One region of the Streptomyces sp. NPDC001068 genome, then DNA from elsewhere that is predicted to be linked to it. Evidence: riboswitches for the same ligand, from Rfam matches in the RefSeq annotation. Region 1 holds a riboswitch; each other region holds the start of a gene.

What was found. Region 1 has a riboswitch for thiamine pyrophosphate ahead of thiO (glycine oxidase ThiO). Riboswitches for the same ligand answer to the same signal wherever they lie in the genome.
Region 2: linked by a shared signal. The riboswitch ahead of thiC (phosphomethylpyrimidine synthase ThiC) and the one ahead of thiO (glycine oxidase ThiO) in region 1 are both predicted to bind thiamine pyrophosphate.
Region 3: linked by a shared signal. The riboswitch ahead of ACFY3I_RS29840 (thiamine ABC transporter substrate binding subunit) and the one ahead of thiO (glycine oxidase ThiO) in region 1 are both predicted to bind thiamine pyrophosphate.

What each region holds. Positions count from the first base shown of each region.
Region 1 is NZ_JBIAYD010000004.1:220,765-231,177, forward strand. Features, by position in the region: gene ACFY3I_RS13255 (trp operon leader peptide) at 1-48, opposite strand, end outside; gene ACFY3I_RS13260 (class II 3-deoxy-7-phosphoheptulonate synthase) at 154-1,506, shown strand; gene ACFY3I_RS13265 ((2Fe-2S)-binding protein) at 1,677-1,919, shown strand; gene bfr (bacterioferritin) at 1,944-2,426, opposite strand; gene ACFY3I_RS13275 (sulfite oxidase-like oxidoreductase) at 2,625-3,257, shown strand; gene ACFY3I_RS13280 (DUF4396 domain-containing protein) at 3,289-3,795, opposite strand; gene ACFY3I_RS13285 (deoxyribonuclease IV) at 3,890-4,777, opposite strand; gene pknB (Stk1 family PASTA domain-containing Ser/Thr kinase) at 4,812-6,737, opposite strand; gene ACFY3I_RS13295 (thiazole synthase) at 6,960-7,754, opposite strand; gene thiS (sulfur carrier protein ThiS) at 7,758-7,958, opposite strand; gene thiO (glycine oxidase ThiO) at 7,955-9,124, opposite strand; TPP riboswitch at 9,122-9,233, opposite strand; gene ACFY3I_RS13310 (NAD(P)/FAD-dependent oxidoreductase) at 9,362-10,413, shown strand, end outside.
Region 2 is NZ_JBIAYD010000008.1:278,883-289,295, reverse strand. Features, by position in the region: gene ACFY3I_RS23835 (LacI family DNA-binding transcriptional regulator) at 34-1,146, shown strand; gene ACFY3I_RS23830 (metallophosphoesterase) at 1,549-2,637, shown strand; gene ACFY3I_RS23825 (hypothetical protein) at 2,818-3,687, shown strand; partial or broken gene ACFY3I_RS23820 (thiamine biosynthesis protein ThiC) at 3,727-3,822, opposite strand; gene ACFY3I_RS23815 (hypothetical protein) at 3,847-4,374, opposite strand; gene thiC (phosphomethylpyrimidine synthase ThiC) at 4,509-6,329, opposite strand; TPP riboswitch at 6,322-6,499, opposite strand; gene ACFY3I_RS23805 (YibE/F family protein) at 6,571-8,097, shown strand; gene ACFY3I_RS23800 (SsgA family sporulation/cell division regulator) at 8,325-8,762, opposite strand; gene ACFY3I_RS23795 (IclR family transcriptional regulator C-terminal domain-containing protein) at 8,862-9,650, opposite strand; gene ACFY3I_RS23790 (DUF5326 family protein) at 9,861-10,073, opposite strand; gene ACFY3I_RS23785 (cupin domain-containing protein) at 10,243-10,413, opposite strand, start outside.
Region 3 is NZ_JBIAYD010000011.1:173,534-183,946, forward strand. Features, by position in the region: gene ACFY3I_RS29805 (ATP-binding cassette domain-containing protein) at 1-242, shown strand, start outside; gene ACFY3I_RS29810 (hypothetical protein) at 224-1,729, shown strand; gene ACFY3I_RS29815 (VOC family protein) at 1,846-2,253, shown strand; gene ACFY3I_RS29820 (LOG family protein) at 2,270-3,400, shown strand; gene ACFY3I_RS29825 (LAETG motif-containing sortase-dependent surface protein) at 3,539-4,270, shown strand; gene ACFY3I_RS29830 (ABC transporter ATP-binding protein) at 4,355-5,377, opposite strand; gene ACFY3I_RS29835 (ABC transporter permease) at 5,377-6,975, opposite strand; gene ACFY3I_RS29840 (thiamine ABC transporter substrate binding subunit) at 7,032-8,102, opposite strand; TPP riboswitch at 8,179-8,286, opposite strand; gene rlmN (23S rRNA (adenine(2503)-C(2))-methyltransferase RlmN) at 8,304-9,410, opposite strand; gene ACFY3I_RS29850 (hypothetical protein) at 9,765-10,364, opposite strand.

The sequences.
Region 1 (10,413 bases):
CGCCGGAGAAGCGGTCCACCACCAGTTCTGGTTCGAAAGCGCGAACATGCCGAAACCCTACCGCACCCGACGCCGTGTCCACAGGACAGTCACCGCGTCTCATCAGTCGAGCCAGGGAAAAATCAGGCGACACGACCCCGTAATGTCTACGGGGTGACAGTGAACGCTAAGACCAGCACGAGCGCTGGCAACACCTGGCGAGACCTGCCCGCGGCGCAGCAGCCCGAGTACCCCGACGCCGAGGCTCTGCGCGCAGTCGTCGCGGAGCTGGAGTCGTATCCGCCGCTCGTCTTCGCGGGCGAGTGCGACCAGCTGCGCGACCGGATGGCGGCCGTCGCCAGGGGAGAGGCGTTCCTCCTCCAGGGCGGCGACTGCGCCGAGGCCTTCGACGCGGTGTCGGCCGACCAGATCCGCAGCAAGCTCAAGACCCTGCTCCAGATGGGTGCCGTGCTCACGTACGCGGCGTCCGTGCCCGTGGTGAAGGTGGGCCGGATCGCCGGCCAGTACTCCAAGCCGCGCTCCAAGCCGACCGAGACCCGGGACGGCGTGACGCTGCCGACCTACCGGGGCGACTCCGTCAACGGCTTCGCGTTCGACGAGTCCTCCCGCGTCCCGGACCCCGAGCGGCTGAAGCGGATGTACAACGCGTCCGCCTCCACGCTGAACCTGGTGCGCGCCTTCACCACCGGCGGTTACGCGGACCTGCGCCAGGTGCACGCCTGGAACCAGGACTTCGTGAAGTCCTCCCCGTCGGGCCAGCGCTACGAGCAGCTCGCCCGGGAGATCGACAACGCCCTGAACTTCATGCGGGCCTGCGGCGCGGAGCCCGAGGAGTTCAAGACGGTCGAGTTCTTCTCCTCGCACGAGGCGCTGCTGCTGGACTACGAGTCCGCCCTGACCAGGGTCGACTCCCGCACCGGCAAGCTCTACGACGTCTCGGCGCACATGGTGTGGATCGGTGAGCGCACCCGGCAGATGGACGGGGCGCACATCGAGTTCGCCTCGAAGATCCGCAACCCGATCGGCCTCAAGCTCGGTCCGACGACCACGGCCGAGGAGGCGCTGCGCTACATCGACCGCCTCGACCCGGACCGCGAGCCGGGCCGGCTGACCTTCGTCGTCCGGATGGGCGCGGACAAGGTCCGCGACAAGCTTCCCGAGCTGGTCGAGAAGGTCACCGCCTCGGGCGCGACCGTGGCCTGGGTGACCGACCCGATGCACGGCAACACCTTCGAGGCGGCCTCCGGACACAAGACCCGCCGCTTCGACGACGTGCTCGACGAGGTCAAGGGCTTCTTCGAGGTGCACAAGACGCTGGGCACCCACCCGGGTGGCATCCACGTCGAGCTCACCGGCGACGACGTCACCGAGTGCGTGGGCGGCGGTGACGAGATCTTCGTCGACGACCTGCACCAGCGCTACGAGACGGCCTGTGACCCGCGTCTGAACCGCAGCCAGTCCCTGGACCTGGCGTTCCTGGTCGCGGAGATGTACCGGGACCAGTGACGCCGGGGCCGGTGGGTCCGGCGGCACGGTGACACGAAGTGGGGCGTGGATCACATGCGATCCGCGCCCCGCTCCACTTTTGCGCCGCCCGGGTGATGGGTAAGGTTAGGTTTGCCTCACCGGTACTCGGGACGGCACCACTGATCGATCCCGGCGGGAGGTGAATCCGCGTGTACGTCTGCAGCTGCTTCGGGGTGACCGAGGCGCAGGTCAAGAAGCACGCGGAGGACGGTGCCTGCACCCCCCGCCAGATCGCGTCCGCCTGCAAGGCGGGGACGGACTGCGGTTCGTGCGTCCGTCGGATCCAGGCCATCCTGGGCCGGGGCGCCTGCCCCCGCCGTGAGCTGGCCGACCAGGGCCGCCCGGTGCTGGCCGAGGTCGACGCCCTCGACGGGCTGGACGAGGCGGCCTAGCCCCGGCTGCGGCGGTCCGGCCGCTCAGCTGCTCTCGGGCTGGTTGATGATCTGGGAGATGTAGAGCGCCTCGCCGAGCTTGTCCACCAGGTCCAGCTGGGTGTCGAGGTAGTCGATGTGGTGCTCCTCGTCCTCCAGGATGGACTCGAAGATGTTCGCGGACGTGATGTCGCCCTTGTCGCGCATCACCTTGATCCCGCGCTTGAGGCGGTCGATGGCCTCCACCTCGACCTGCTTGTCGGCCTCGAACATCTCCTTGACGGTCTGCCCCACCCGCACGTGGAAGAGCCGCTGGTAGTTGGGGAGCCCTTCCAGGAACAGGATCCGGTCGGTGAGCACCTCGGCGTGCTTCATCTCGTCGAACGACTCGTGCCGGGTGTACTTCGCGAGCTTGTACCAGCCGAAGTTCTCCTGCATCTTCGCGTGCAGGAAGTACTGGTTGATCGCGGTGAGCTCACCCGTGAGCTGCTCGTTGAGGAATTCGATGACCTCGGGGTCGCCCTGCATCGCAGAGGCTCCTTCCGCATGGGTTGCGTGGGGGATGCACTGGTGTGTGCGGCGCATGATTGCACCGGCATGGAAGATCGTCCAGTAAGTGCTGACTTAGTAAGTAAGGACATGCTTGGCGTCAGTTGACCGATTTGATGATCTGTGGGCGGTCTGCCTGGTCGGATGCACCACTTTCGGTCTGTCAGGATGGAAGGCATGGGTCATCCGGTGGAGCACGCGTCGAGGGGGAGGGCGGGTGCCGGGCTTCCGCCGGGGCAGCGACTGCAGCGCGGCTGGCCGGTGACGCACTACGGGCCGGTGCCCAAGTTCCGCCCCGAACGCTGGGAGTTCAGGGTCTTCGGCGCCACCGCCGAGGCGGGCCCGCAGGTCTGGAACCACGAGCAGTTCACCGCGCTGCCCTATGCGACCGTGGTCGCCGACCTGCACTGCGTGACGAAGTTCAGCATGCTGGGCGCCGAGTGGGGCGGGATCCCGGCGCGGACCGTCCTGGAGCTCGCACCGCCCGCCCGCGACGTCACCCATGTGATGGTGTGGGCGGAGTACGGCTTCAGCGCCAACCTGCGCCTCGCGGACTTCGCCGCCGACCGCACGATCTTCGCCACCCACAAGGACGGTGAACTCCTCACCGCCGAGCACGGGTTCCCGGTGCGTCTGGTCGTCCCCCAGCTGTACGCCTGGAAGGGGCCCAAGTGGGTCCGGGGCATCGAGTACATGACGGCGGACCGGCGCGGCTTCTGGGAGGAGCGCGGCTACCACAACCTCGGCGACCCCTGGAAGGAGCAGCGCTACTCCTACCAGGAGGGGCCGGGGGACGGTCCCGAGCTCTGAACTCCGCGCGGTGCCGTCACGCGCGGTGAGGTCAGTGGTGGTACCGGTGCACCACCGCGTGCCCCCTGCCGCGGCCGATCGTCCACTTGTTGACCGGGGTCGTCACCACGAACGCGATCGCCAGCGAGACGGCCAGCGAGATCCAGAACAGCGCGTCGCCGAGCTGTGCGTCCGTCGCGGCCGGCCAGACCAGGATCGTGCCGTTGTCGATCAGCTCCATCACGGCGATCGACAGGGTGTCCGCGGCCAGCGCCACCCGCAGCGCGGTGCGCAGGTCGACGCCCGCCCTCAGCACCCCGCGCATGGTGAGCGAGTAGCCGAAGAAGAACGCCAGTACGATCGCCAGCAGCGTGGTCGGCAGGTTCCCCCAGCCGAGAGCGGTGCCCACGACCATGCCGAGCACCTCGCCGACGGCGCAGCCCGTGAGGCAGTGCAGGGTCGCCTGGGCGGCCATGGCCCAGGAGGCACCTCCGGAGCCGTGCGCGCCTTGCGTGCCGTGCGCTCCGTGGTGTTCGTGCAGTGCGTGGTCGTGGTCCATGGCTGATCCCCGATGTCAGGTGCGGATCCCTCTCGACACCTCCAACGTATATACCCCCAGGGGGTATTCCGGAAGGGGTCGGCCGGCGGCCCGGTCAGCCGTCGCGCAGCCGCTTGAGGCGCTCCACGTCCGCCGCGTGCCCCTCCGTGCCGCCGGGCGTCTCGATGATCAGCGGCACGCCCGCGGTCGCCGGGTGCGTCATCAGCTCCCGGAACGGGTCCTCGCCGATGTGCCCGGCGCCGATGTTCTCGTGCCGGTCCTTGTGCGCGCCGACCACGTCCTTGGAGTCGTTGGCGTGGATCAGCTTCAGCCGCCCCTCGCCGACCGTGTCCACCAGCAGGTCCAGGGTCCGGTGCATCCCGCCGGGCCCGGTCAGGTCGTGTCCGGCGGCGAACACGTGGCAGGTGTCCAGGCACACGCCCAGCTTCGGATGCGCGTCGAGGGCCTCGAAGTACGGCCCGAAGTCCCAGGTCCGCGAGCAGAGCGAGGCGCCCTGCCCGGCGGTGGACTCCAGGAGCAGGAACGGGTCCTCGTCATGGGTCAGCTCGTCCAGGAGCGGCAGCAGGTACGCCCGGACCTGCTTCAGCGCCACCTCCCGGGTCCGCCCGCCGGTGGCGCTGCCGGTGTGCACGACGACTCCCCGGGCCCCGATCTCCCGGCCGCGGCGCAGCGAGTGCCGCAGCGACTCCACCGACTTCCCCGCGGTCGCCTCGGTGTGCGAACCGAAGTTGATCAGGTACGGAGCGTGCACGTACGCCGGGAGGGACTGCTCGGCGCAGGCCGCGCGGAACGCCTCGTCCTGCTTCGGGCTGCCCGCCGGGGTGGCCCAGCCGCGCGGATTGGCGACGAAGACCTGCACGGTCTCGGCCTTCAGCTCACGGGCGTACGACAGGCCCACCGAGGCCAGACCGCCCGCCACCGGGACATGGCCGCCCACCGGGTTCCGGGCGGGACCTGGGGGAGGGGACGGGTGGCTCTTCACCCGTCAAGGGTGTCACGCCGCGGGCCGTACCCGGTCACCGGATGGTGATGGCGATCGTCGACCCCTTGGGCGCCTGCTGCCCGCCGGTCACCGACTGCTGCTTCACGGTGTCGCCGAACAGTCCGAGCAGCCCGCGGTCCTCCTTGACCCGGAAGCCGGACTTCTCGAGCAGCCTGGTCGCGTCCTCGACGGTGGCCCCGACCACGTCCGGCACCTCGACCATCTCCGGACCCTTGGACAGGGTCAGCGTCACCGTGTCGCCCTCGGCGGCCTGCGCGTCGCCGCCCGGGGTCTGCCGGGCCACCTGCCCCTGGTCGTACTCGGAGGTGACCTCGGTGGCCGACACGGTCACCTTCAGCCCGGCCTCCTGCAGTTCCCGGCGGGCGTCGTCGAGGTCGTCGCCGGTGACATCGGGGACCTCGACCGGCGAGCCCTTGCTGACGACGAGCGCGATCGCCGTGCCCGCGTGCCGCTCGCTCCCGGCGCCCGGATCGGTCGAGATGACCGACCCCTTGGGCACGTCGTCGCTGAACTCCCTCGTCACCATGCCCGGTTCGAGTCCTTCGGCCTTCAGCAGTTCCCTGGCCCGGGCCTGCGCCCGGCCCTGCACGTCGGGCACCTTCACCGTCTCCGGGCCGTCCGAGATGGTCAGTGCCACCGAGTCGTTGCTGCGGATGCGCCGGCCGGCCGCCGGGTCGGTGCTGATCACCGTGCCCCTCTTCACCGTGTCGCTGTAGGCGTGCTCGACCTTCCCGATGTCGAGGCCGGCCTCCTGCAGGCGCGTCGTGGCCTGTGCCTCGGTCTTCGACAGCAGCGGCGGGACCTTGGTGAACTGCCCGGAGTTGATGTACCAGATCCCGGTGCCGGCGCCGAAGAGGACCAGCACGGCGACGACGAGCGTCACCGGTCCGCGCCGGGACCGGCGGCGGGCCTCGTGCCGTCGCTCCGGCACCGGCGGCGCCTCGAACCTGCTGGTCGTCAGGACCCGGTCGTCCGGCTCGTCGACGGGCAGCGGCCGGGGCACCGTCAGCGACCGCGGGATGACGCTCGTCCGGTCCTCGGCTATGTCGTGCCCCTCGGCGAGCGCCTGCGGCGGCACGGCGTCCAGCTGGTCGTCGCGCAGGGCGGCCCGGGTCTGCCGGGCCAGGGCCAGCAGCGCGACGGCGTCGTACGGGCGGAGCCCGGGATCGCGGGCGGTGCCGTGGGCGACCAGTTCGTCCAGCTCGCGGGCGAGCCCCGGCACGACAAGGGACGGCGGCGGCACGTCCTCGTGGAGGTGCTTGTAGAGGATGACCGCGGGCGAGTCCGAGTCGTGCGGCTTCTGCCCGGCGAGCATCTCGTAGAGCATGACCCCGCACGCGTACACGTCGACGCGGGGATCGGCGACCCCGCTCTCGATCTGCTCCGGCGCCAGGTAGGCGACCGTCCCGAGGACCGCCCCGGTGGTGCTGGTGACGCTGTTCACCGACCGCACGAGCCCGAAGTCGGCGACCTTGACCCGCCCGTCGTCCCCTATCAGCACGTTCTCGGGCTTCATGTCCCGGTGCACGAAACCGGCGCGGTGCGCCGCGCCCAGCGCGGCCAGCACGGGCTCCAGGATGTCCAGCGCGGCCCGCGGCTGCAGCGCGCCGCGCCGAACCAGCACGTCGCGCAGGGTGCAGCCGGCGATGTACTCCATCGCGAGGTACACGTACGGCCCGGCGGTCCCCTGGTCGAAGACCTGGACGACGTTGGGGTGGGCCAGCCGGGCGACGGACTTGGCCTCCCGGATGAATCTCTCGACGAAGGAACCGTCGGCGGCGAGCGCCGGATGCATCACTTTCAGCGCGAGCACCCGGTCCAGCCGGACGTCCAGGGCCCGGTAGACCGTGGCCATCCCGCCGACGGCGATCCGCGCGTCGACGCGATAACGGCCGTCGAGCACCTGCCCGACCAGGGGGTCCTGAAGCGTCGTATCCACCCCGCGAGTGTACGAGCCCGGGCCGAAACCCCCACAGGTGAGACAGATTTCCCTACCGGACTACAACAGACCTGTGACGCAGCCGCCCGTCCGCGCGCGGTGCCGGGCGGCCGGGTCCCGCCGAGTCGCGCCGGGCCGGCACCGGCGCGATCCGCGCGGGCGCCGCTTCCGTCCCGGCCCGCGGCCGATCGGGTGATGCCCGGACGGCCTCGGCGGCCGGCGTCAGAAGGCGGGGCGTTCGGGGTCCAGGGCGGCCACGCCCTCCGTGGGGGACGAGGCCTGCGCGAAGTGACGGAAGGGGATCCGCCCGGCCAGCCGGGCCAGCCGCCCCGCCTCCACCCCGGCCCGCATGGCGGACGCCATCCGTTCGGGATCGTGCGCCCGGGTCACCGCCGACGCCAGCATCACCCCCGCGCACCCCAGCTCCATCGCCAGCGCGACGTCGGAGGCCGTACCGGCCCCCGCGTCCAGGATCACCGGCACGCGCGCGTGCTCGACGATCAGCCGGAAGTTGTGCGGGTTGCGGATCCCGAGCCCCGACCCGATGGGGGAGCCCAGAGGCATCACCGCGGCGCACCCGACGTCCTCCAGCCGCCGGGCCAGCACCGGATCGTCGTTGGTGTACGGCAGCACCGTGAACCCGTCGTCGACCAGCGTCTCCGCCGCGTCGAGGAGCTCGATCGGATCCGGCAGCAGGGTCCGCTCGTCGGCGACGACCTCCAGCTTGACCATCGAGGTCCCGAGCGCCTCCCGGGCCAGCCGGGCCGTCAGCACCGCCTCCCCGGCGGTGAAGCACCCCGCCGTGTTCGGCAGCACCCGGATCCCCAGCCGCTCCAGGACCGACAGCACGGACCCCCGTACCCCCGGATCCACCCGCCGCATGGCGACCGTCGTCAGCTCGGTCCCGGACGCCACCAGCGCCCGTTCCAGCACCTCCAGGCTCGGTGTGCCCCCGGTCCCCATGATCAGCCGGGACGAGAAGGCCGTACCCCCGAGCACGAACGGATCGTCGGCCATGGCTCAGCCTCCCTGTACGGCGGTCAGGACTTCCACCCGGTCACCCTCGGCGAGCGCCGTACCCGGCCACTCGCCGCGCGGTACGACGGTCTCGTTGACCGCCGCGGCCACCCCGGAGGGCGCGGCCGTCAGGGACTTCACGAGCGTGTCGAGAGCGGTGCCCGGGGTGATCTCCCGGCGCTCCCCGTTGACGGAGATGTTCATGCGGTCTGCTCCAGGAGTACGCCGGGGACGGGTCCGAAACGCTGCGGCGTGAACGGGCGGGCCTCTTCGGGCAGCTCCCCGCCGGTGAGCAGCTCCGCCATCACGTCTCCCGTGACGGGCGTGAGCAGCACCCCGTTGCGGTGGTGCCCGGTGGCCAGCAGCAGCCCGTCGAGACGGGTCGGCCCGAGCAGCGGCGCGTTGTCGGGGGAGCCGGGGCGCAGCCCGGCCCGGGTCTCGGTCAGCGGCAGCTCGGTGATGCCGGGCACCAGCTCGTGCGCGTCGCGCAGCAGCTCGTACACGCCCCCGGCCGTGACCGTGGTGTCCCAGCCCAGCTCCTCGCTGGTGGCCCCGACGACCAGCTCGCCGTTCTCCCGGGGCACCAGGTAGAGATGTCCGCCGCGCACCACGGCCCGTACGGTCCGGCTCAGGAACGGCGCGTACGCGGCGGGCACGGTCAGCCGCAGCACCTGCCCCTTCACCGGCCGCACCGGAGGGAGCGCGTCCACGGGCACCCCGGCCAGGCGACCGCTCAGGCTGCCGCCGGCGAGCACCACCCGGTCCGCGGTCAGCAGGTCGCCCGAGCGGGTGACGGCACCGGTGGCCCGCTCCCGCACCACCTGCAGGCGCTCGGCCCAGTCGCGGTGGAACACCACCCCGGCGCGCTCGCAGGCGGCCACCAGCGCGGCCGCCAGCCGGCGCGGGTCGATCTGATGGTCGCCGTCGACCCGCAGCCCGCCGCGCACGCCCGGCGCCAGCATCGGCTCCAGGCGCCGGCACTCCCGCCCGGACAGCCACTCGGAGTCCAGCCCCGACCGCTGCTGGAGGGCGTGCAGGTCGCGCAGGTGCGCCCGGTCGTCGGCGTCCAGGGCGACCGCGAGCGTGCCGCAGCGGCGGTAGCCGAGGTCGTGGCCGGTGAGTTCGGTGAGCTCGGCCGCGAAGCCGGGATAACGGCGGGCGGAGGCCAGGTTGAGCCCCAGCAGGGTCTGCTCGCCGTGGTGCAGCTCGGTGACGGCGGCCAGCATCCCGGCCGCGACCTGGGCGGCCCCGCCGCCGGGGTCGGGGTCGGCCACGGCGGTGCGGAGACCGCGCTGCGCGGACCGCCAGGCCGTGACCAGGCCGATGATTCCGCCCCCGATGACGAGGACGTCGGACGTATGCGCGGACATGGGCGTCCAGCCCCTCCCTTCGCCGGCATGACCCGGATCAGGTTCGTACGGTCGGAGGCCGCCAGCCTCCCTCTCAGCCCGGTGCGTCCGGGCTCCCGCGTGTGCTCTCCGCAACCCTAGCCCGCGGAGCTCCGCCCCCGTAAGACGGCCTCGGCCCGCACTGTGGAACAGGTCACCCGGCACGCCCCCTGACTGACTCTTCGTCAGTTGTCTATCGTTCTTGTCCATGGTGATCACGTGAGCGAGCAGACGCAGCGACGGAGCACGTCACAGACGCGGCGCGTGGTCGTCGTGGGCGCGGGCATGGCCGGGGTGCAGACGGCCGTGGCCCTGCGCGAACAGGGCTACACCGGCACCGTCACCCTGATCGGCGCCGAGCCGCACCAGCCCTACGACCGGCCGCCGCTCTCCAAGGCGGTGCTGCTCGGCAAGTCCGAGGGCTCCGCCTTCGAGGTCGACTTCGAGGCGCTCGGCATCGACCTGGCGCTCGGCCGCGAGGCCCTCGGGGTGCGCCCCGCCGACCACGAGCTGGACACCGAGGGCGGACCGGTGCCCTACGACGTCCTGGTGCTCGCCACCGGCGCCGAGCCGATCACCCTGCCCGGTACCGAGGGCGTCCCCGGCGTCCATCTGCTGCGCACCCTGGACGACGCCGAGCGGCTGCGGCCCGTGCTCGCCCGGCAGCACGACATCGTGGTGGTCGGCGCCGGCTGGATCGGCGCCGAGTTCGCCACCGCGGCCCGCGAGGCCGGTTGCGCGGTCACCGTGGTCGAGGCCGCGGACCGCCCGCTCGCGGGAGCGCTCCCCGCCGAGGTCGCCGCCCCGATGGCCGCCTGGTACGCCGACAGCGGCGCCGACCTGCGCACGCACGCGCGCGTGGCGGCCGTCGAGCCCGGCGCGGTGGTGCTCGACGACGGCTCGCGGGTGCCCGCGGGCGCCGTCGTCGTCGGCATCGGCGCCCGTCCCGCGACCGCCTGGCTGGCCGGCTCCGGCATCACGCTGGGCGCGCACGGCGAGGTGCTCGCCGACGAACGCCTGCGCACCACCGTCCCCGACGTCTACGCGGTCGGCGACTGCGCCTCCTTCCCGTCCGGCCGCTACGGCGAGCGGCTGCTGGTCCACCACTGGGACAACGCCCTCCAGGGCCCGCGCACGGTGGCCGCCGGCATCCTCGGCGAGACGGACGCGGTCTACGACCCGGTGCCGTACTTCTGGTCCGAGCAGTTCGGCCGTTTCGTCCAGTACGCCGGTCACCACGCGGTCGCCGACCGCATGGTCTGGCGGGGCGA
Region 2 (10,413 bases), on a different contig from region 1:
ACCCCACCGCATGAGCCCTACTATCGGCTCGCCATGACAGCAGCAGGGAAGCACCAGGTGAGCCGCGCGGAAACCACTCGGCGAGGCAGCCGGCCGGGCCGGGCGGGCATCAGAGACGTGGCCGCCGCCGCCGGAGTCTCCATCACGACCGTCTCCGACGCCCTGAACGGCAAGGGCCGGCTTCCGGATGCCACCCGACGCCACGTCCGCGAGGTCGCCGACCGACTGGGGTACCGCCCCTCGGCCGCCGCCCGCACCCTCCGTACCGGCAAGTCGGGACTCATCGGCCTGACCGTGACGACGTACGGGGATGAACCTTTCACCTTCACCGAGTTCGCGTACTTCGCCGAGATGGCCCGGGCCGCCACCTCCGCCGCGCTCGCCCGCGGCTACGCCCTGGTGATCCTGCCCGCGACCTCACGCCACGACGTCTGGTCCAACGTCGCGTTGGACGGCACGGTCGTGATCGACCCCTCCGACCAGGACCCGGTGGTCAGCGAGCTGGTCCGGCAGGGGCTGCCGGTGGTCTCCGACGGCCGGCCGGCCGGGGCGCTCCCCGTCACCGCCTGGGTGGACAACGACCACGAGGCGGCCGTACTCGGCATCCTCGACCATCTCGCCGACGCGGGCGCCCGCCGGATCGGCCTGCTCACGGGCACCACGACGGACACGTACACCCACCTGTCCACCACCGCCTACCTGCGCTGGTGCGAGCGGGTCGGCCAGGACCCGGTGTACGAGGCCTACCCGGCGCACGATCCCTGCGCGGGTGCCGTCGCCGCCGACCGGCTGCTGGCCCGACCGGACCGCCCGGACGCCGTCTACGGCCTCTTCGACCCCAACGGCACCGACCTGCTGGCCGCCGCCCGCCGCTACGGGCTGCGCGTCCCCGAAGACCTGCTGCTGGTGTGCTGCAGCGAGTCGACCGTGTACGCCAGCACCGAACCGCCCATCACCACGCTCTCCCTGAAGCCGCGCCGCATCGGGACCGCGGTGGTCCAGCTGCTCATCGACGCGATCGAGGGGGTCGAATCGGACCAGCCGGTCGAGCAGGTGATACCGACCGAACTGATCGTGCGTACCTCTTCCCAGCGACGCCCGCCGCGCACCACGGTCAGCCCGCCACGGGCACCGGAGGAGGAGTAGCACGAACGGCCCGTACCCGCGGACGGACGCCCCGCACCCCCGCGCGGCCCTTCCGCACCCACACCCCGGCACGCCACCTCGGCGCCCGCGCCGCGGCACGGCTCCTCGGCACCCGCGCCGCGAAGCCGCGTGCGGCCGCCCCGCGGGTCGGCACCCGCAGCGGGGCCGCCGACGCGCCTGCCGCGCGTCGGCGGAAGGCGGCCGGCAGGTGCGCGGCCGATGGTCGAAGCCCTGCCCAACCGGGGCGAAAGCCGCGCTGAAGTGGAGTCCTGCTCCGATTCACCACCCCTGGGTCATCACACGGCGCGACGGGCATTCCTATGATGGGCCCACGACACCGCGGGCCGCTGCGACCAGGCAGTCCGAAGCGGTGCAGATGCGGCGCGATGGTGGAGGGGTCTGATGACTCAGGGGGCCGGTCAGGGACCCGAGGCGGAACGGACGGCGACGGTGCGCGACTTCCGGGTGCCCGCGTACGTCAACGAGACCGGTCCGTACGCCGAGAGCACCCACCCCGGCGACGTCGTCCCGGCGCTCGACGAGCCGTACCCCGACGGCTATCCCGAGGGGTACACGCCCACCCAGCGCGACCTGCCCGTCATCAACAGCGGCGACACGCTCCGGCTGCCGGTCGAGCCGGCCGCCGAACCGGCCGCCCGGACGGACGCCGGTCCCGGCCCGCTGTACGTCGTCGGGGACGTGCACGGCTACCTCGACGAACTGGTCGACGCGCTGCGCGAGCAGGGTCTGATCGACGCGGACGGGCAGTGGTGCGCGGGCACCGCCCGGCTCTGGTTCCTCGGCGACTTCACCGACCGGGGCCCCGACGGCATCGGCGTCATCGACCTGGTGATGCGGCTGTCCGCCGAGGCGGCCGCGGCCGGTGGCTACTGCAAGGCCCTCATGGGCAACCACGAGCTGCTGCTGCTCGGCGCGAAACGGTTCGGCGACACCCCCGTCAACTCCGGCGCGGGCACCGCCACCTTCCAGGCGGCCTGGCTGCTCAACGGCGGCCAGAAGACCGACATGGACCGGCTCCAGGACCACCACCTCCAGTGGATGGCCCGCCTGGACGCGGTCGAGGAGGTCGACGGCTACCTGCTGGTCCACTCGGACACCACCGCCTACCTCGACTACGGCGACTCCATCGAGGCGGTCAACGACAACGTCCGCGAGACCATCACCCGCAACGACGCGGAGGAGGTCTGGGACGTGTTCCGTAAGTTCACCAAGCGGTTCTCCTTCCGCGACGAAGGGGGTGCAGACGCCGTCCGTTCCCTTCTCGATACGTACGGCGGCACCCGCATCGTTCACGGACACAGCCCGATTCCCTATCTGCTGGGGGAGGTCGGCTCCGAGGACGGCGAGGAGAACGCCGGTCCGGTGGTGGAAGGACCGCACGTCTACGCGGACGGGCTGGCCATCGCCATGGACGGCGGAGTGACCATGGCCGGAAAGCTCCTGGTCAGGCAACTTCCGCTCGACGTCTGAGCGTTCGGCGCGTAATTCTGTACCCCGATGTCACACGCGGGCCACCCCCAATTTCCGGCAACCCCCTGTCACCGCGTGCCTTGACGGCTCTACCATCGGTTTATCCGTAGCAGGCTCCCCTCCGTTTCTGCCCGACGGTTCGCCGGCGTGCGAGCCACAAGCCCTACGGAGCATCGGGGGATGCACATGAACAGCGTTCCGCAGCACCTGCACAGCGAGGACCGCCAGGAATACGAGCGGATCCTCGATGAGGCGCTGCGCTCCGCCCCTTACCGTCCCGAACTGGCCGGTGGCGGCCGGCGTCTGAACACCGAACAGCTGCGCACCATGGCGCTCAACGCCACCGCACTGATAACGGCGGCCGCGGCGACCGAGTACCAGCACTATGTGAAGGTCCGCGAGGAACTGCGCAACCCCGCGCGGTCCACCCCGCCCCCCGTTCAGGAGTCCGGCTCCGCGGAGTCGGCCACGGGCGGTGCGACGGGGCTCGCCACCACTCTCGGCGAGGCCGCCGAGACCACGGGCGCCGGCGGCTTCGCCCTCGCCCTGGTCCTGGCGCCGGTGCTGGCCGGCACCGCCGCCGCGATCTTCCTGCTCGTCGGCTACGTCCTGAAGATGCTGGATCCGGCCCCGGCGTTCGCCCAGACCATGCTGACGGCCGGCTGGGTCTTCGGCGTGCTGACCGCGGCCGCGATCATCATGGCCGGCGCGGGGCTGCTGCTCACCGCCCTGCGCAACAGCCCCTCACTGGAGGCCGGAGCCTACGGCGAACCCGGTGGGGAGGTGGCCAAGGCCCGGGACGCGTGGCGGGACACCCTGCTGGAACGCGGCATCCTGCCCTTCCTCCGGGAAGCGCTGGCCACCGAACCCAGCACGGTCGAACCGCGCCGTACGGCCCCCCCGGATCCGGGGAACCGGATGCCGCGTCTGGGCTACGACCGGCCCGGTTTCAGCACCGACGACGGCACCGCCCCCGCCGCCCGGCCGAGCTTCACCAGCCCGGACTACACCAGCCCGGACTTCGGTGGCCCGGAACACCAGCCGGAATAGCCCGGCCTGCGCCCCCGGCCGGGGGCGCAGGCCGGACGCCCGGTCCCCGCCGCCCGCGAACTCCCCGGACTCCTGCGCCATGCCCTCCTCGACCTCCCCTCGACCTCCACCGTGCTCACGACGGATGTCCTGGGATCCAGGAGTGCCGGACAGTCGGCTTCAAAAAGTCGCCCACTCCGAGGACGGGAGACGGTGGTAGACGTCATCGATCCATTCAGACGCCAGGAAGACCGGCCGGGTCAGGACAACGTCTGCGACCCGCTGCACGCAGACCACAAGACCGAGCGTCTGCGAGCCGGGATCGGCCCCAGGCAGGTAGAAGAGTTCGGAGTAGGGCTCCCTGACCTCGGCTCGATCAGTGATCCACTGCTCCAGCTCCGACGGCACACGGCCGACCAGCGCCGTGCCGTCGGCCAAGACCTGAGGCCCGAGACGCGCGTCCGCCGTTGCGCCGGCCAAGCGGTTCTCATCCGCGTAGTAGACCGTCAGGCCCACATCGGTGAAGCTCTCCTTGCGCGTCACGGTGTCACCCCACGGAATGCTCCTCGAGAAGTCCGCCGCCTCCTGGTCAAGCACAGCGGCCACTTCGGTGGGATCCATCCCGAACCTCAAAGGTCCAACGGACACGAACGGTTCCAGCGCCCACCGCAACCGCTCCTCGTCGGGCTTCACATCCCATATGCCCATGCCCGCGGCCCACCTGCTCCTACCGATCCACCGTCAGGCAGTCAGCCTACGGCGGCTTCTGGATCAAGCTTCGCGACGGAGCGCCGCCCCTCGGAGCCTGGCCTTCTCCGGGACGGCGCTTGCACTCGTGTGAGTCAGTCGGCGATCGGCAGATACACCCTGTTCCCGGTAGCTGCGAACTCCTTCGACTTCTGGAGCATCCCCTCCGCGACCTCCTCCGGTGACGCCCCCTCAGCCGCCTTACCGCCGAACTGCTCTGTGATGCTTTGGCTAATCTTCATCGAGCAGAACTTCGGTCCGCACATCGAGCAGAAGTGGGCGGTCTTCGCCGGCTCCGCCGGAAGGGTCTCGTCGTGGAACTCGCGGGCCGTGTCGGGGTCCAGGGCGAGGTTGAACTGGTCCTCCCACCTGAACTCGAAGCGCGCGTCGGACAGCGCGTCGTCCCATTCCTGCGCGCCCGGGTGCCCCTTGGCGAGGTCGGCCGCATGGGCGGCGATCTTGTAGGTGATGACGCCGGTCTTGACGTCGTCCCGGTTGGGCAGGCCCAGGTGCTCCTTGGGGGTGACGTAGCACAGCATCGCCGTGCCCCACCAGGCGATCATCGCGGCACCGATGCCGGAGGTGATGTGGTCGTACGCCGGCGCGACGTCCGTGGTCAGCGGGCCGAGCGTATAGAACGGAGCTTCATCGCAGATCTCCTGCTGAAGGTCGATGTTCTCCTTGATCTTGTGCATCGGGACATGGCCCGGGCCCTCGATCATCGTCTGTACGTGGAAACGCTTCGCGATCCGGTTGAGTTCCCCGAGCGTGCGCAACTCCGCGAACTGCGCCTCGTCGTTGGCGTCCGCGATGGAGCCGGGGCGCAGGCCGTCGCCCAGCGAGTACGTGACGTCGTAGGCGGCGAGGATCTCGCAGAGTTCCTCGAAGTTCTCGTACAGGAACGACTCCTTGTGGTGCGCGAGGCACCAGGCCGCCATGATCGAGCCGCCACGCGAGACGATGCCTGTCTTGCGGTTGGCGGTGAGCGGCACGTACGGCAGCCGCACACCCGCGTGGACGGTCATGTAGTCCACGCCCTGCTCGGCCTGTTCGATCACCGTGTCCTTGTAGATCTCCCAGGTCAGCTCCTCGGCCCTGCCGTCGACCTTCTCCAGTGCCTGGTAGAGCGGCACCGTGCCGATGGGAACGGGGGAGTTGCGCAGCACCCACTCGCGGGTGGTGTGGATGTTCCGCCCGGTGGAGAGGTCCATGACCGTGTCGGCGCCCCAGCGGGTCGCCCAGGTCATCTTCTCCACCTCCTCCTCGATCGAGGAGGTCACCGCGGAGTTGCCGATGTTCGCGTTGACCTTCACCAGGAACCGCTTGCCGATGATCATCGGCTCGATCTCGGGGTGGTTGACGTTGGCCGGCAGCACGGCCCGTCCCGCCGCGATCTCCTCACGGACCACCTCGGGGGAGACGTTCTCCCGGATGGCCACGTACTCCATCTCCGGGGTGACCTCACCCCGGCGGGCGTACGCCAGTTGTGTCACCGCCTCGCCCTCCCGGCCGCGACGCGGCAGGCGGGGGCGGCCCGGGAAGACCGCGTCCAGGTTGCGCAGCCCACCACGCGGTGAGGTGTGCTTGATCCCGTCGTCCTCCGGACGGGCGGGACGGCCCGCGTACTCCGCGGTGTCCCCACGGGTGATGATCCAGTTCTCCCGCAGAGGCGGCAGCCCCCGGCGCACGTCGGTCTCGACGAGGGGATCGGTGTACGGGCCGGAGGTGTCGTAGAGCGTGACCGACTGCCCGTTGGTGAGGTGCACCTGACGGACCGGCACCCGGAGATCGGGGCGCGAGCCCTCGACATACCCCTTGTGCCAGCCGATGGACTTCCCGGCCCCCGTGGATGTTTCGCCCGCAATGGGCTGTTCGTCCTGGCTGAAGGCAGGCGTGCGTACGTCCTTGTTGGTCATGAGACCTACTCCCTACGCCGGCATTACCCGGTAACAGGTTCGGCGGTCGACGCAGCGGCTTCCGTCTGGCGGCGTTCCTTGTGAAACGTCACTCGTTCCACGTGAAACATCGCGAATACGGAGGTCAGCGCCCTCTCAGCCCGGTGCTCCGAGCTCCCGCGTGTGCAAAGGTGCCTCCACGCTAGCGTCAATTCGGGCGCGGTGAACAGAGGGCCCCTGCCGTTCTTGCGATGATCGGGCGGTGACCACGACACAGCAGCACCCCTCTCCGCCCCCCGACCCGAGGCGCGGCAACGGCGCCGCACCGGGCGGCGGAACCGGCCACGGGGGCCACGGTGCCGGTGACGGACACGACCACGTCCAGGACCACTCGTACGACCGTGGGCACGCGCACCGTCACGACGACGGCCATGCCCATGGCCACCCGCCCGGCCGGGGTTCCGGCCAGGGCGGCTCCGGGTCGGGCGGCGGGCACGGTCACTCGCACAGCCACGGGCCCGCCGCGCCGGTCTCCAAGCATCTGCGCAAGGTCATCGCGGCGATCCTCATTCCCTTCACCGCCGCGGTCGTGGTCGGCCTGGTGGCGCTGTGGCCCGGTGGCGCCCCGGCGCACGAACGCACCGGCGTCGGCTTCGACCGTCAGACCCAGCGGGCGACGGTCGCCAAGGTCGTGGCGGTCAGCTGCAAGTCGGTCAACGCCTCCGGGGGCGGCTCGACCGGTGATACCTCCACCCCGGAGGGCAGTTCGGCGAACCAGGAGGAGAGCGGCACCTGCAAGAAGGCCACGGTCCGGGTGGACACCGGCAAGGACACGGGCCGGACGTTCACCGAGATCGTGCAGCCCGACCAGTCGCGCCAGCTGCACCAGGGCGAGAAGGTCGTGGTCGCCTACGAGCCCTCGGCGCCCAAGGACCTCCAGTACTCGGTCACCGATGTGGACCGGAAGTTCCCGATGGCGCTGCTCGCCGGGATCTTCGCGCTCGCCGTCGTCGTGGTCGGCCGGCTGCGCGGTGTGATGGCGCTCGTCGCACTCGCCGTCAGCTTCATGGTGCTGACCCTCTTCATCCTGCCCGCGATCCTCCAGGGTTCGAATCCGCTGCTGGTGGGGGTGGTCGGATCGAGCGCGATCATGCTGATCGCCCTGTACATGTGCCATGGCCTGTCGGCGCGGACCTCGGTGGCGGTGCTGGGCACCCTGGTCTCGCTGTGCCTGATCGGCGTCCTCGGCTCGGAGTTCATCGACTGGGCCGCGCTCACCGGCAACACCGACGACAACACCGGCCTGATCCACGGCCTGTACCCGTCCATCGACATGAGCGGTCTGCTGCTGGCCGGTGTCATCATCGGTTCGCTCGGCGTCCTGGACGACGTGACGGTGACGCAGACCTCGGCCGTCTGGGAGCTGCACGAGGCCAACCCGACGATGGGCTGGCGCGGGCTGTACCGGGCAGGCATCCGCATCGGCCGCGACCACATCGCCTCCGTCGTCAACACCCTGGTCCTGGCCTACGCGGGTGCCGCGCTGCCGTTGCTGCTGCTCTTCTCCATCGCGCAGAGCAGTGTGGCCACGGTCGCCAACAGTGAGCTGGTGGCCGAGGAGATCGTGCGCACGCTGGTCGGTTCGATCGGCCTCGTCGCCTCGGTGCCCGTCACCACGCTGCTGGCCGCGCTGGTGGTGTCGGCGGACCGGCCGGGCAAGGAAGTGTCCGCGGCCGTGGAGACGGCCCCGGCGCGCGGCGGGCGAGGAGGGCGGCGCCGGAAGCGGTGAGGGGGCCCGCGGGACGCGGTGCGGGGCGGAGGGTTCCGTGCGGTGCGGACTGTTTCGGTGTGGGCGCGCGGTCCGGTGCGGCTCACAGCCCCGTGCGGGGCGGGTCCGCACCAGGAGAGGCGTCTCCGGGGAGAGGCGTTCCCGTGGCTTCCCGGGGACGCGCAGAAGCGTTCCTGCGCGCCCTTGTGCGGCCCGGAGGAGCGGCTCGCGCCCCGTGCCGTGACGCTTCAGCCCGCGCTCTGCTCCTCGGCCAGGATCCGGTCCAGAGCCTCTTCGAGATGGGCGTCGAAGTCGGCGAGCGCGCCTTCCTGGCCCAGCGGAACCAGCTTGTCCGTACGGTCGAGGAACGCCACCAGGGGCGGCGCCGAGGACCGGAAGACCGCCTGGTCGCCGCCGACCTGAAGCCTGATCAGGACCTCACCCAGCACCTCGGAGTCGGCGGGAGCGATGTGCACATCGCCCTCCCCGCACGGCCTGCCCACCCCGTCGATCAGCAGCTCACGGCCGAAAGCCCAGGTCACCGGCGCGTCCCCGGGCAGATGGAAGGTGAGCCGCACGGCGTACGGATCACAGGTCTCGTAACGCAACTCCACGGGGATGCGAAATGAGAGCTCCTCCGAGACGAGAAAGCTCATCATGACTTCTGCTTGTACGGACTCGCGCATCGCCTACCCCGTCATATGACACCGACTGGCCGGGTTTTATCCCTTTGATGGTGGTCAAATCTTGCTGAACGTACACAGCAGATCACAAGGAGTAAGTTTTCAGATACTGATAGCGATGGCCAGAGAGCCCAGACGCCGACCCACCTCCGCCTGCAACTGCCGTGCGGCGGGCAGCAACCGGTCGGCCTGCTGCAGGGGCAGGGAGATGGCCACCGTGGCCGCCGTGGTGCCGACCGTGATGGGGATCGCCGCGCACACCGTGCCCAGCGCGTACTCCTGGCGCTCCGCCAGAACCTCCATGCGCCGGGTCCGCTCCAGCCTCCGCAGCAGCGCGTGGCTGTCGCGGGCCGTGTACGGGGTCAGGGTCTGCAGGGGGTACCGGGCGAGATGATCGCGGCGGGTGCTCTCGTCCAGCTGCGACAGCAGGCACTGGCCGATGGCGTGCGCGTGGCCCGTCTCCCGGAAGTCGGCCCATTCCTCGGCCGCCGGGATGGACGGGGAGTCGGCGACGCCCACGACCTCGATCTCGCCGTCCCGGTACATCGCGTAGTACACCGGGGCACCGATCGAATCCCGCCAGTGCGCGAGGGTGTCGACCACCTCGCTGCGACGTTTCTGCTGCGCCCCGCTGCTGCTCAGCCGCTCAGCGGCCTCACCGAGGAAGAACAGGCCCTTGTCGCGCCGCAGATAACCCTCGTGGACCAGGGTGCGCAACAGGTGGTAGGCGGTGGGCAGTGCGAGGCCGGTCTCGCGCGCCAGTTGTTTCGCGGGAGCGCCGTGTTCGTGTCCGGCGGCACACTCCAACAGGCGCATCGCACGCCGCACGGAGCCGATGAGGGTGGCCGAGTGCGGCTGTGCGGGGTCGGACGGGGTCGCCGGCCGCTGCACGGGGGGTGTGCTGGACCGGCGCTGGGTGGGGGGTGGTGGAAGTTCCGTGAGTGCGGAGGGGGCGTCAAGCGTGGCCAAGGGTCACTCCCAGAGCGCGAGGGGGTCAGCGACTCTAACCGTCTGCCACCGCTCCAAGTCGGCCCGTACGGGAAACTTCCCTCCCCCGAGGGAACCGGCGATTCCTGTTACCGGTCACCGATTCCCATGGCCTCACCAGTCGCTTTTCGACGATGAGTTCGACATGAACTTCCGCACGACGTAGATCAGTCCGCCGACCAGCGCCACGAAGATCAGCAGCTTGAAGAGCAGGTAGGCCAGGAAGCCGACGATGGAGCCGATCAGACCGCCGAACACCACCAGCGCTATGACCGGCACCGCGATCCACTTCACCCACCACGGCAGACCCGTGAAGATCTCTCGCATTGCCCTGCCCTCTGCTTTCCCGTGCGCTTCTGCACGTACCGTCGGTCTCGTGCGCGCCGCACGATGCGATGTCCTGCACTCGATGCTAGAGCCGCGAGGGGGGCGTCCGGGGGCCTCTGATCCCTTGTCCTCCCCTGACCTCTCCCCTAGGGAACCCTGAGGGAAGAGGTCACGCCTCGGGCGGAGAGAAGACGACCAGAACCCTCAGGTCCTCGCTGATGTGATGGAACTTGTGAGCCACCCCGGCCGGCACGTACACGACACTGCCCCTGGCCACCTGGGTGGTCTCCATGCCGACGGTGATCGCGGCGCGGCCGCTGACGACGAAGTACACCTCGTC
Region 3 (10,413 bases), on a different contig from region 1:
TCCTCTTCGCGGACGAGCCGACGGCACCGCTGCACCGCGCCGACCGCGCCCACGTGCTGCGCACCCTCACCACGGCGGCGCGCTCGCACGGCATCACCGTCGTCGTCGCCACGCACGACGCGGACACGGCGGCCCTCGCCGACCGTACGGTCCCGCTCCTGGACGGGCGCCGGGTGAACACCGTCCACCTGCCGCCGGTCCCCGAGGCGGAGGGCCGGGCCGAGTGCTCGCTCTCCGCCTGACCCGCGCCGCCCGTCCGGCCGTCCACCTGCGCCGCCTGCTGGTGGCCGCGGCGGCCGGCGGCACGGGCTTCCTGCTGCTGTCCGCCCTCGGCTACGCGATGGTCCACCCGACCCACTCGACGGCCGCGCTGCTGCGCCTGTCGTGGTGCGTGATCCCGCTCGTCGCGACGGTGTACCTCGCGCTCGCGGTGGCCCGCACCGATCCCGGCACCCGGCCGCGCCCGGGGCTGTCCGCCCTGGGCCTGGGTCCGGGCCGCCTGATGTTCGTCGCCGCCCTGAACACCGCGCTGGCCTGCACCCTGGGCTCGCTGCTGGCCCTGCTGGCCTTCCTGCACCTGCGCGGCGACCTCCCCGGCCTGGCCTTCGACGGCACGGCGAAGGACTTCCTGGCGGTGGACAGGTCCCTGCCCGTCCCGGCGGCCCTGACCCTGCTGGCCGTGCTCCCGGTCGTCGCGTCCACCGCGGTGGCCGTGACGCTGCGTCCGAGGGACCTGCCGGACCCGGCGGGCCGGGCGCGGGTCCAGCGCCGTTTCGGGGCTCCGGACACCAGGGCGAAGCGGGAGACCTTCGGGGCCTACGGCCGATTCGGCACGCGTCTGCTCCCGTCCGCGCCCCGGACCGCGCCGCCGCCCGCCGCCGCCCCCGACACCGGGCCGGCAGGGGCGGACGCACTTGACCGCAAGGGCACCCCCGGGAACGGCACCCCCGACGACGGCACCCTTCACGACGGCACCCATCGGAACGGCACCGCACAGGACGGCACGGCCCAGGACGGCACCGCCCAGGTCGGCACAGCGCAGGACGGCGCCGCGCAGGCGCCGGTGGGCGAGGCCGTGCCGCCGGCGGGCGTCACCGGGCGGGTGGAACACGCCAGGACGCCCGCCGGCCTGCCCTGGGGCGTCGCCGTGCTCGCCGCGGGCCTCGCCGCGGAGTCCTACGTCAGCACCATGGAGGCCACCGCCCGTACCGTCCTCCCCGGCGGCCTGGCCGTGGGCCCCGTCGGGGTCCTCGCCGGATGGGCGCTCACGGCGGTCGGTCTGGTGCTGGCCGCGCCGGGCCTCACGCACCTGTGCGGCCGTCTCCTGCAACTCGCCCGCCCCGGGGCCCTGCGCCTGCTGGCCGGCCGCGCCCTGATGGCGGAGGCCACCCGCATCGGGCGCCCGCTCGGTGTCCTCTGCGCGGTGGTGTCCGCGGCCTTCGCGGCCCGCATGCTCCACGCCGACGCCGACGGCGACGGCCTCGCCTTCGGTCCACTGACCACCCTCGGCGGTCTCGTGGTCGCCGGCTGCTCGCTCGCCACCGTCCTGACCGCGGCGGTGGAGGCCCGCCAGTCGCGTTCGGACACCACCGAGGCCCTGCTCCGCCTCGGCGCCCCGGCCACCGTGCTGCGCAGCGCGGCGGCCCTGCGCGCCGGCGCCCTGCTGGCCCTCTTCGCCCCCCTCACGCTGCTGGTGGCCGAGCTCGCCGCGCTGCCCCTCGCCCGCTGAGCCGCCCGGGGGGGGCGCGGGGGCGTCGCCGCCGCGCTTTCGAACGCACCGATGACATTCGCGTCCCCCTTCGGTCTATCCCCGCGAACGGCACGACACCCGAGGGAGGGAACCCCATGTACCAGCAGATGATCTTCGTGAACCTGGCCACCGCCGACGTCGCCGCGTCGCGGAAGTTCTTCACGGAACTCGGCTACTCGATCAACCCGCAGTTCAGCAACGACGACTGCTCCTGCGTCGTGATCAGCGACACCATCATCGCGATGCTCCTGAGCAAGCAGCGCTACGCCGACTTCACGAAGAAGGAGATCGCCGACTCGACGAAGACCAGCGAGGTGCTGATCTGCCTGAGCGCGGAGAGCCGCGAGAAGGTGGACGAGCTGGTGGAGAAGGCGGTCGCGGCCGGCGGCACGGCCAACGACGACGTCCAGGACCAGGGATTCATGTACGGCCGGTCCTTCGAGGACCTCGACGGCCACTCCTGGGAGGTCGTGTGGATGGACCCGGCGGCCGTGCAGGGCTGACGCCTAGGGTGGGCGGGTGCATCCGACACCCGCCCAGCCGCAGCCCCACCGTGCCGCCCGCGACCGCGAGATCGAGTCCCTCGCCGAGTTCGACGAGGTCGTCGCCGCGCACGGAACACTCGCCCAGTACCGCGTCCAGGCCGTCGACCTGACGGACCGTACGGACGCCCTGCTCACCACCGACACCGCCGGCGCGGTCTTCCTCGGCTGCCCGATGACGGCCGACGCCGCCGCCCGGGTGGGAGCCTCGGGCGCCCTGGTGTTCCCGCCCGTCCCCGACCTGCCCTTCGACCCGTACCGCGCCTTCCTCTACACGCCGGACGAACTGTTCGACGCGCTCGGCGAGGGCTACGAGGCGACCCCGGACGCCCGTTCCTACGCCTGGTTCCAGGAGACCCGGGCGGACGGCGACATATTCGCCTCGATGCTCCGCTCGATCCACGACGACGCGGTCTCCGACGCCCTCGACGAACTCCTCACCGGCGCCCGCGTGGTGGGCGTGATGGGCGGGCACGCGATGGCACGGGGCACGGCGGAGTACGCCGGTGCCGCCCGGCTCGGCCGGGAGCTGGCGAGGGCCGGCCTGACGGTGGCGACCGGGGGCGGTCCGGGTGCCATGGAGGCGGCGAACCTCGGCGCGTACGCGGCGCCCTTCGACAACGGGATGCTGGACGAGGCGCTGCGGATCCTGGCGAAGGCGCCCTCGTTCCGGCCGTCGGTCACCGACTGGGCGCGGGCCGCCTTCGAGGTCCGCGAACGCTGGCCGGACGGCGGCGCCTCGGTGGGCATCCCCACCTGGTTCTACGGCCACGAGCCGCCGAACGCCTTCGCCGCGCACATCGCCAAGTACTTCGCCAACGCCACCCGCGAGGACGGCCTGCTGGCCCGTTCGAACGCCGGTGTGGTGTTCCTGCCGGGCGCGGCCGGAACAGTTCAGGAGATCTTCGACAACGCGACACCCAACTACTACGGGTCACGGGGCGAGCCGACCCCGATGGTGCTCGTGAACGAGGCGCACTGGAGCGCGCGGCTGCCGGCTTGGCAGCTCCTGACCTCGCTTGCCCAGGACCGGCCGATGGCGTCCCGTATCGCCCTGGTTGACCGGATCGAGCAGGCCGCCGCGACGCTGAAACGTCTCAGCATCTAATAAGAAGGTAAAGTCAACGGCTGTAGACCGCATATGCATTGACACTCCTTATGGCGCACTTATAGACCTGTGAGTCTCCCGGGGTTGCTGATGCCTCACCTCACGTTGCGTCAACTCCCCTTCAAGCCCCCCGCAGTTATGCACTCAGTAAGGACAAACGTGTCCATATCCCGCCGCAGTGCACGTCGTTCCGTGCGCATCCTGGGTGTCGCCGCCGCGTCGGCCGCGCTGACGCTGGGCGTCTCCGGTTCCGCCCTCGCGTGCAACATCAACGATTTCTCCGCCGAGGCCACCTGCGACGGCACCAACGGTGTCATCAACGTCAAGGACATCGACGCCTCCGGTACGTCCGCCACCATCTCCGTGTTCCTGGAGAGCAACGGCGGCGACGCCAAGCAGGTCGGCGCCGAGCAGACCGTCAAGGGCTCCCGCGAGGGCACCACGGTCACCTTCTCCGAGGACTGGAAGCCGAACGCGGAATACCGCGTCCACGTCAAGGTCGACAGTGGCAACATCCACATCGACAAGGACATCACGCCCAACCTGACGACCCCGTCGACGGCGTGCAAGTCCGAGGAGAGCAGCAGCCCGTCCCCGTCGGACTCGGCCACGCCGTCGCCGTCGGAGTCCGCGTCCACCCCGGCCGAGTCCGACTCCCCGGCCCCCTCGGCCTCGGAGAGCAGCAGCACCGCTCCCGCGGGCTCGTCGGACAACGCCCCGTCCCCGGCGGTCGGTGACTCCAACCTCGCCGAGACCGGTGCCAACTCCAACACCGGCCTGATCGCGGGCCTCGCCGGCGCGCTGGTCGTGGTCGGCGGCGGCGCCGTGTGGTTCGGCATGCGCCGTCGTGGGGCGAACAGCGGAAGCTGACGCACCCACCGTCGTACACGTACACCGTCGAGGCCCGTCCCCGTATCCCCGGGGGACGGGCCTCGACCGTGCTCCGGGGGCCCCTCAGCCCAGTACGACGGTCTCCGCGGCGTCGAACTCGACGCCCACCGTGTCCCCGGCCGCCGGCGCCTCCCGCAGCGCGCAGGCCGCCGCCAGGCGCGGGCCGTCCTCGGGCTGGAGGTGGACGGTGACATGGGTGCCCTGGAAGGTGCGCGCGGTCACCGCGCAGGACAGTCCCGCGCCGACGGCCACCAGGCGCACACCGGCGGGCCGCACCAGGACCGTGCGCGGCCCCTGAGGCGCGCCGCCGGGCACCGGCACCTTTCCCCACGGCGTCACCGCGACCGTCCCGGTGACGGTCGCCGGGACCACGTTGTCGAAGCCGAGGAAGCGCGCCACGAACTCGTCGGCCGGCCGCTGCCAGACGTCAAGGGGCGTGCCGGACTGGGCGATCCGGCCGTCCCGCATCACCACCACCCGGTCGGCCAGCGCGAAGGCCTCACCCTGGTCATGGGTGACCGCGAGCACGGTCGTACCCAACCGGCCGAACAGCTCCCGCAGTTCGACCACCAGGCGTTCCCGCAGCGAGCGGTCCAGCTGCCCCAGCGGTTCGTCGAGCATCAGCAGCCGGGGCCGGGGCGCCAGCGCCCGGGCGAGCGCCACCCGCTGCTGCTCACCGCCCGAGAGCCCGGCCACCGCCCGCCCGGCGGCTCCCGGCAGCCCGACCAGCTCCAGCAACTCACCGACCCGCTCCGCCTGTTGGTCCCTGCCCGCACCGCTCATCCGGAGCCCGAAGGCCACGTTCCGGCCCACGTCCCGCTGCGGGAACAACTGATGGTCCTGGAACATCAGCCCGACCCCGCGCCGATGCGCCGGCACCCGCGCCTGGTCCAGCCCGTCGAGCGACACCCGCCCCGAATCCAGGTGTTGCAGACCCGCCACCACCCGCAGCAGTGTCGACTTGCCGCTGCCGCTCGGTCCGAGCACGCACACCACCTCGTGCTCGGCGACCTTCAGGTCCACGGCGTCGACGACGGGCCGTCCACCGAACCGCACGGTGGCCTGCTCCAGTTCGAGAAGCGGCATCAGAACTCCCCCGTCCGGTCGGTCCGCAGTCGCTCCAGCACCAGCAGGGCCACCGCGCACACCACCATCAGAATCGTGGAAAGGGCCATCGCCTGGCCGTAGTTGAGGTCACCGGGACGGGACAGCAGCCGCGCCACGGCCACCGGAAGCGTCGGGTTGTCCGGCCGGGCGATGAACACCGTGGCCCCGAACTCCCCCAGCGACACCGCGAAGGCGAAGCCCGCCGCGACCAGCAGCGCCCGCCGCACCATCGGCAGGTCGACCTCACGCCACACCCGCCACGGCGAGGCCCCCAGCACCGCCGCCGCCTCCCGCAGCCGGTCGTCGACGGCACGCAGTACGGGCAGCATGGTGCGTACGACGAACGGCACCCCGACCAGCGCCTGTGCGAGCGGCACCAGGATCCAGGACTGGCGCAGGTCCAGCGGCGGCTTGTCGAGGGCGATCAGGAAGCCGAAGCCCACCGTCACCGCGGACACCCCGAGCGGCAGCATCAGCAGCGCGTCGAAGCCCCGTACCAGCCGCCCCGCGTCCCGCCGGGCCAGCGCGGCGGCGGCGAGCCCACCGATCAGCACGGCGACCGCGGTGGCGACGACGGCGTACTCGAGCGAGGCGACCACCGAATGGACGGGCGCGACCAGGAAGGTGCCCCCGTCGGCGTCACCCAGCGCCCGGTAGTAGCCGAACCCCCCGTCCAGCGACCGCCGCACCAGCACCGCCAGCGGCAGCACGAGGAGGACGGCGACGGTGGTGAGGACCGCGCCGAGCAGCGCCCACTGCCCGGCGCCGCGCGGGCGGCGCGCCGTCACGGACGGGTCCACCAGCCGCAGCGCGGTCTCCCGCCGCCGTACCGTCCACGCGTGCACGGCGAGGATCGCCCCGACGGCCAGGAACTGCACGATCGTCAGGACGGCGGCCGTGGCCAGGTCGAAGATCTCGGAGGTCTGCCGGTAGATCTCCACCTCGAGGGTGGAGAAGGTGGGACCGCCGAGGATCTGCACCACACCGAAGGAGGTGAAGGTGAACAGGAAGACCATCAGCGCGGCGGCGGCCACGGCGGGCGCCAGCGCGGGCAGCGTGACCCTGCGCCAGGCGCCGAACGACGAGACGCCCAGCATCCGCGCGGCCTCCTCCTGCCGCGGGTCCAGCTGGCCCCACAGCCCGCCCACGGTCCGTACGACGACCGCGTAGTTGAAGAAGACGTGCGCGATCAGGATCGCCCACACGGTGGTGTCCAGCCGGACGCCCCACAGCCCGTCCAGCAGTCCGCCGCGGCCGACCAGCGCCAGGAACGCCGTACCGACCACCACCGTCGGCAGTACGAACGGCACCGTCACCACGGCCCGCAGCACCTGCTTGCCCGGGAAGTCCAGGCGGGCGAAGACGTAGGCGGCCGGCAGCGCGACGAGCAGGGTGAGGCCGGTGGAGGCGAGCGCCTGCCAGGTGGTGAACCACAGGACGTGCCGGATGTCGGACCGGCCGACGACGTCGGCGATCCGTCCGAACCGCCACACCCCGTCGGCCCTCAGCCCACGGGTGACGATCGCCGCGACCGGCCACGCGAAGAAGACGGCGAAGAACGCGACGGGTACGGCCATCAGACCGACCCGCGCCGCGCCCCTGCGCCCGCCCGCCGCCCGCCGGCGCCTGCCCGCTACTTGAGTACGAGTGAGGTCCACGTCTTGACCCACTGGTCACGGTCGGCGGCGATCTTCTCGGGCGCCATGGTCTCGGGGTCCTGGGCGGCGGGCCCGTACTTCGTGAACTCGGCGGGCACGGCCGCCCCCTCGACCACCGGGTACACGAACATGTTCAACGGCATGTCCTCCTGGAACTCCTTGGAGACCAGGAAGTCGATGAGCGCCTTGCCGCCCTTGGTGTTCCCCGCGTTGCTCAGCAGCCCCGCGAACTCGATCTGCCGGAAGCAGGTGCCGGCCGCGACGCCGGTGGGCGCGGTGCTCGGCTTCGGGTCGCCGTAGATGACCTCGACGGGCGGGGAGGAGGCGTACGACACGACGAGCGGCCGGTCGCCCTTGGCCTTCTTCCCGCCGGCCGAGCCGGAGAACTCCTCGTTGTAGGCCTGCTCCCAGCCGTCGACGACCTTCACGCCGTTGGCCTTGAGCTGCTTCCAGTACCCCTGCCAGCCGCCGTCCCCGTACTGGGCGGCGCTGCCGAGCAGGAAGCCCAGGCCCGGCGAGGAGGTGGCCGCGTTCTCGGTGACGAGGAGGTTCTTGTACTGCGGCTTGACGAGGTCGGCGAAGGAGGCGGGCGGGGTCAGCCGGTGCTCGCTGAAGTAGGCCTTGTCGTAGTTGACGCAGATGTCGCCGTAGTCGATCGGCGTGACCCGGTGCTTGGCGCGGTCGAGCTGGTAGTCGGTGCCGACCCGGTCCAGCCCCTTGGCCTCGTACGGCTGGAAGAGCCCGTTGTCGAGGGCCCGGGACAGCAGGGTGTTGTCGACGCCGAAGAAGACGTCGCCCTGGGGGTTGTCCTTGGTGAGGATCGCCTTGTTGACGGCCTGGCCGGCGTCGCCGTCCTTGAGGACGCGCACCTTGTAGCCGGACCGCTTCTCGAAGTCCTGGAGCACGCCCTTGGAGACGGCCCACGAGTCGTGGCTGACGAGGGTGACGGTCTTCGAGTCGGCCTGGTCGCCCGTGGACGACCCGCACGCGGACAGCGTGACGAGGCCGAGCCCGACGGCCGCGGCCAAGAAGATCTTGGTGTGCACTGGTGTTTTCCTCCTGGAGTGGACCAGGAAGAGACGCGGCCCCACCCGGTGGAACCACCCGGGCAGGGCACAACAGCTTGAGTGATGACCGAACTTCCTACCCAGAATGACCTGGGCGAGGTTCAGAGGGTCTGCGGCCCGATCGCCGCACTCTCAGCGCTGTGGCGCTCCCCTGTCGGAATATGAAGATGTGCCCAGATCCTACCGCTCGGTCGCCGCCAGCTGACCGCACGCCCCGTCGATCTCCTGCCCACGGGTGTCCCGGACGGTGACGGGCACGCCGTGCGCGGCGATCGCCTCGACGAACGCCTTCTCGTCCTCGGGCCGGGAGGCGGTCCACTTCGAGCCCGGGGTCGGGTTGAGCGGGATGAGGTTGACGTGCACGGGCTTGCCCTTGAGCAGCCGGCCCAGCCGGTCCCCTCGCCACGCCTGGTCGTTGATGTCGCGGATGAGCGCGTACTCGATGCTGAGCCGCCGCCCGCTCTTCTCCACGTACTCGAACCCGGCGTCGAGGACCTCGCGCACCTTCCAGCGGGTGTTCACGGGGACGAGGGTGTCGCGCAGCTCGTCGTCGGGGGCGTGCAGGGAGATCGCCAGCCGGCACTTGAGGCCCTCGTCGGCGAACCGGTGGATGGCCGGCACCAGGCCGACCGTCGAGACGGTGATCCCGCGCTGGGACAGGCCCAGACCGTCCGGGGCCGGGTCGGTGAGCGCGCGGATGGCCGTGACGACCCGCTTGTAGTTGGCGAGGGGCTCGCCCATGCCCATGAAGACGATGTTGGAGAGCCGTGCCGGACCGCCGGGCACCTCCCCGTCCCGGAGCGCACGCATCCCGTCCACGATCTGGTGGACGATCTCCGCGCTGGACAGGTTCCGGTCCAGGCCCGCCTGGCCGGTGGCGCAGAACGGGCAGTTCATCCCGCAGCCGGCCTGTGAGCTGATGCACATGGTCACCCGGTCCGGGTAGCGCATCAGCACGGACTCCACGAGCGTGCCGTCGAACAGCCGCCACAGCGTCTTGCGCGTCGTCCCCTCGTCGGTCGACAGATGCCGGACGACGGTCATCAGGTCCGGGAACAGCGCGTCCCGCAGCCGGTCCCGGGAGCCGGCCGGGATGTCCGTCCACTGCTCGGGGTCGTGCGCGTACCGCGCGAAGTAGTGCTGCGAGAGCTGCTTGGCACGGAACGGCTTCTCACCGATCTCGGCCACCGCGTCCTTGCGCTCGGCAGGCGTGAGGTCGGCAAGATGCCGCGGCGGCTTCTGGGCTCCGCGCGGCGCGACAAAGGTGAGTTCTCCGGGCTTGGGCATGGTGGTACCAGTGTCGCAGATCCACTTGGGTGACCTGCGGGTCACGGTTTGGGCACCTGTCGCCGGCGGGCGTCATCTGCCGTCGCAGATCCCCCTCGGACGACCCGCAGACGGCCCGGCCGGCGAAGCCTCCACGATCGAAGCAGCTCATGAGCGGATCACCTCGGCCTGGAGCACACGTAAGTCCGGGAAGCCGATCACCCCGCCAAGAGAGGCGCTCTGACCTGCACCTTTTCCAGGTCTCTTGCCATTCGGACCTTCGGACGACCTTCTGATCCGTAGCTCTCCGTGGATCGGTCAGCCACAGTCGTTCCGGCCGCTTCACGGCCCTGGACAGAGTTGCGCAGCGTCGTGTCAGAACGGCTCGAAGGTCGGCTGAACGGGCCCGATCTCACCGTTGGCGACCAGTTCTTCGAGGTCCTGCGGTTCCAGGAACTCCAGGGCTTCCGGTTCGATGCCGTGGTACCGGTCCACTTCGAGCAATCGCCGTACGAAGGCGAGAGCGAAGTCCGAGAACGGGCCGTCGAAGGTCTCGCAGCCCTCTTCATGGACCATCGTGACGATCTTCCACCGGTCCGGGTCCGGGTCGCGGGGCAGGAAGAAGTGCTCGTCGCCGCCGTAGTCGTATCCCCAGGAGATCAGCCCACCAGATGCGGGGTGAAAGGGGTACGGCATGTGCTCGGAGTCGCCGCGGCTCAGGGCCCTGTCCCGGCGTCCGGTGAACCTCTGGTGCGTCTTGCGCATGCGTTCGAGGAGCGGGCTCGATCCGGAGGGGTGGAACACGACGAGCTCGCCAGAGATGACCCCGCTCCCGTAGACGTCCAGGAACCCTTTGAAGTCGCTGGGCAGCGCGGAGCCCATGTGCCGCTCGACTTCGTCCCAGTCGGTCGGGTTCGATTGCCGGCGGGCAGGAGGAGCCCCCAGTAGGGCCTGCAACTCGTCCAACGAGGACATGCACTGCTCCAAGGCCGGTCAGCGGTGATCTGCGCCGCCAACTTTACGA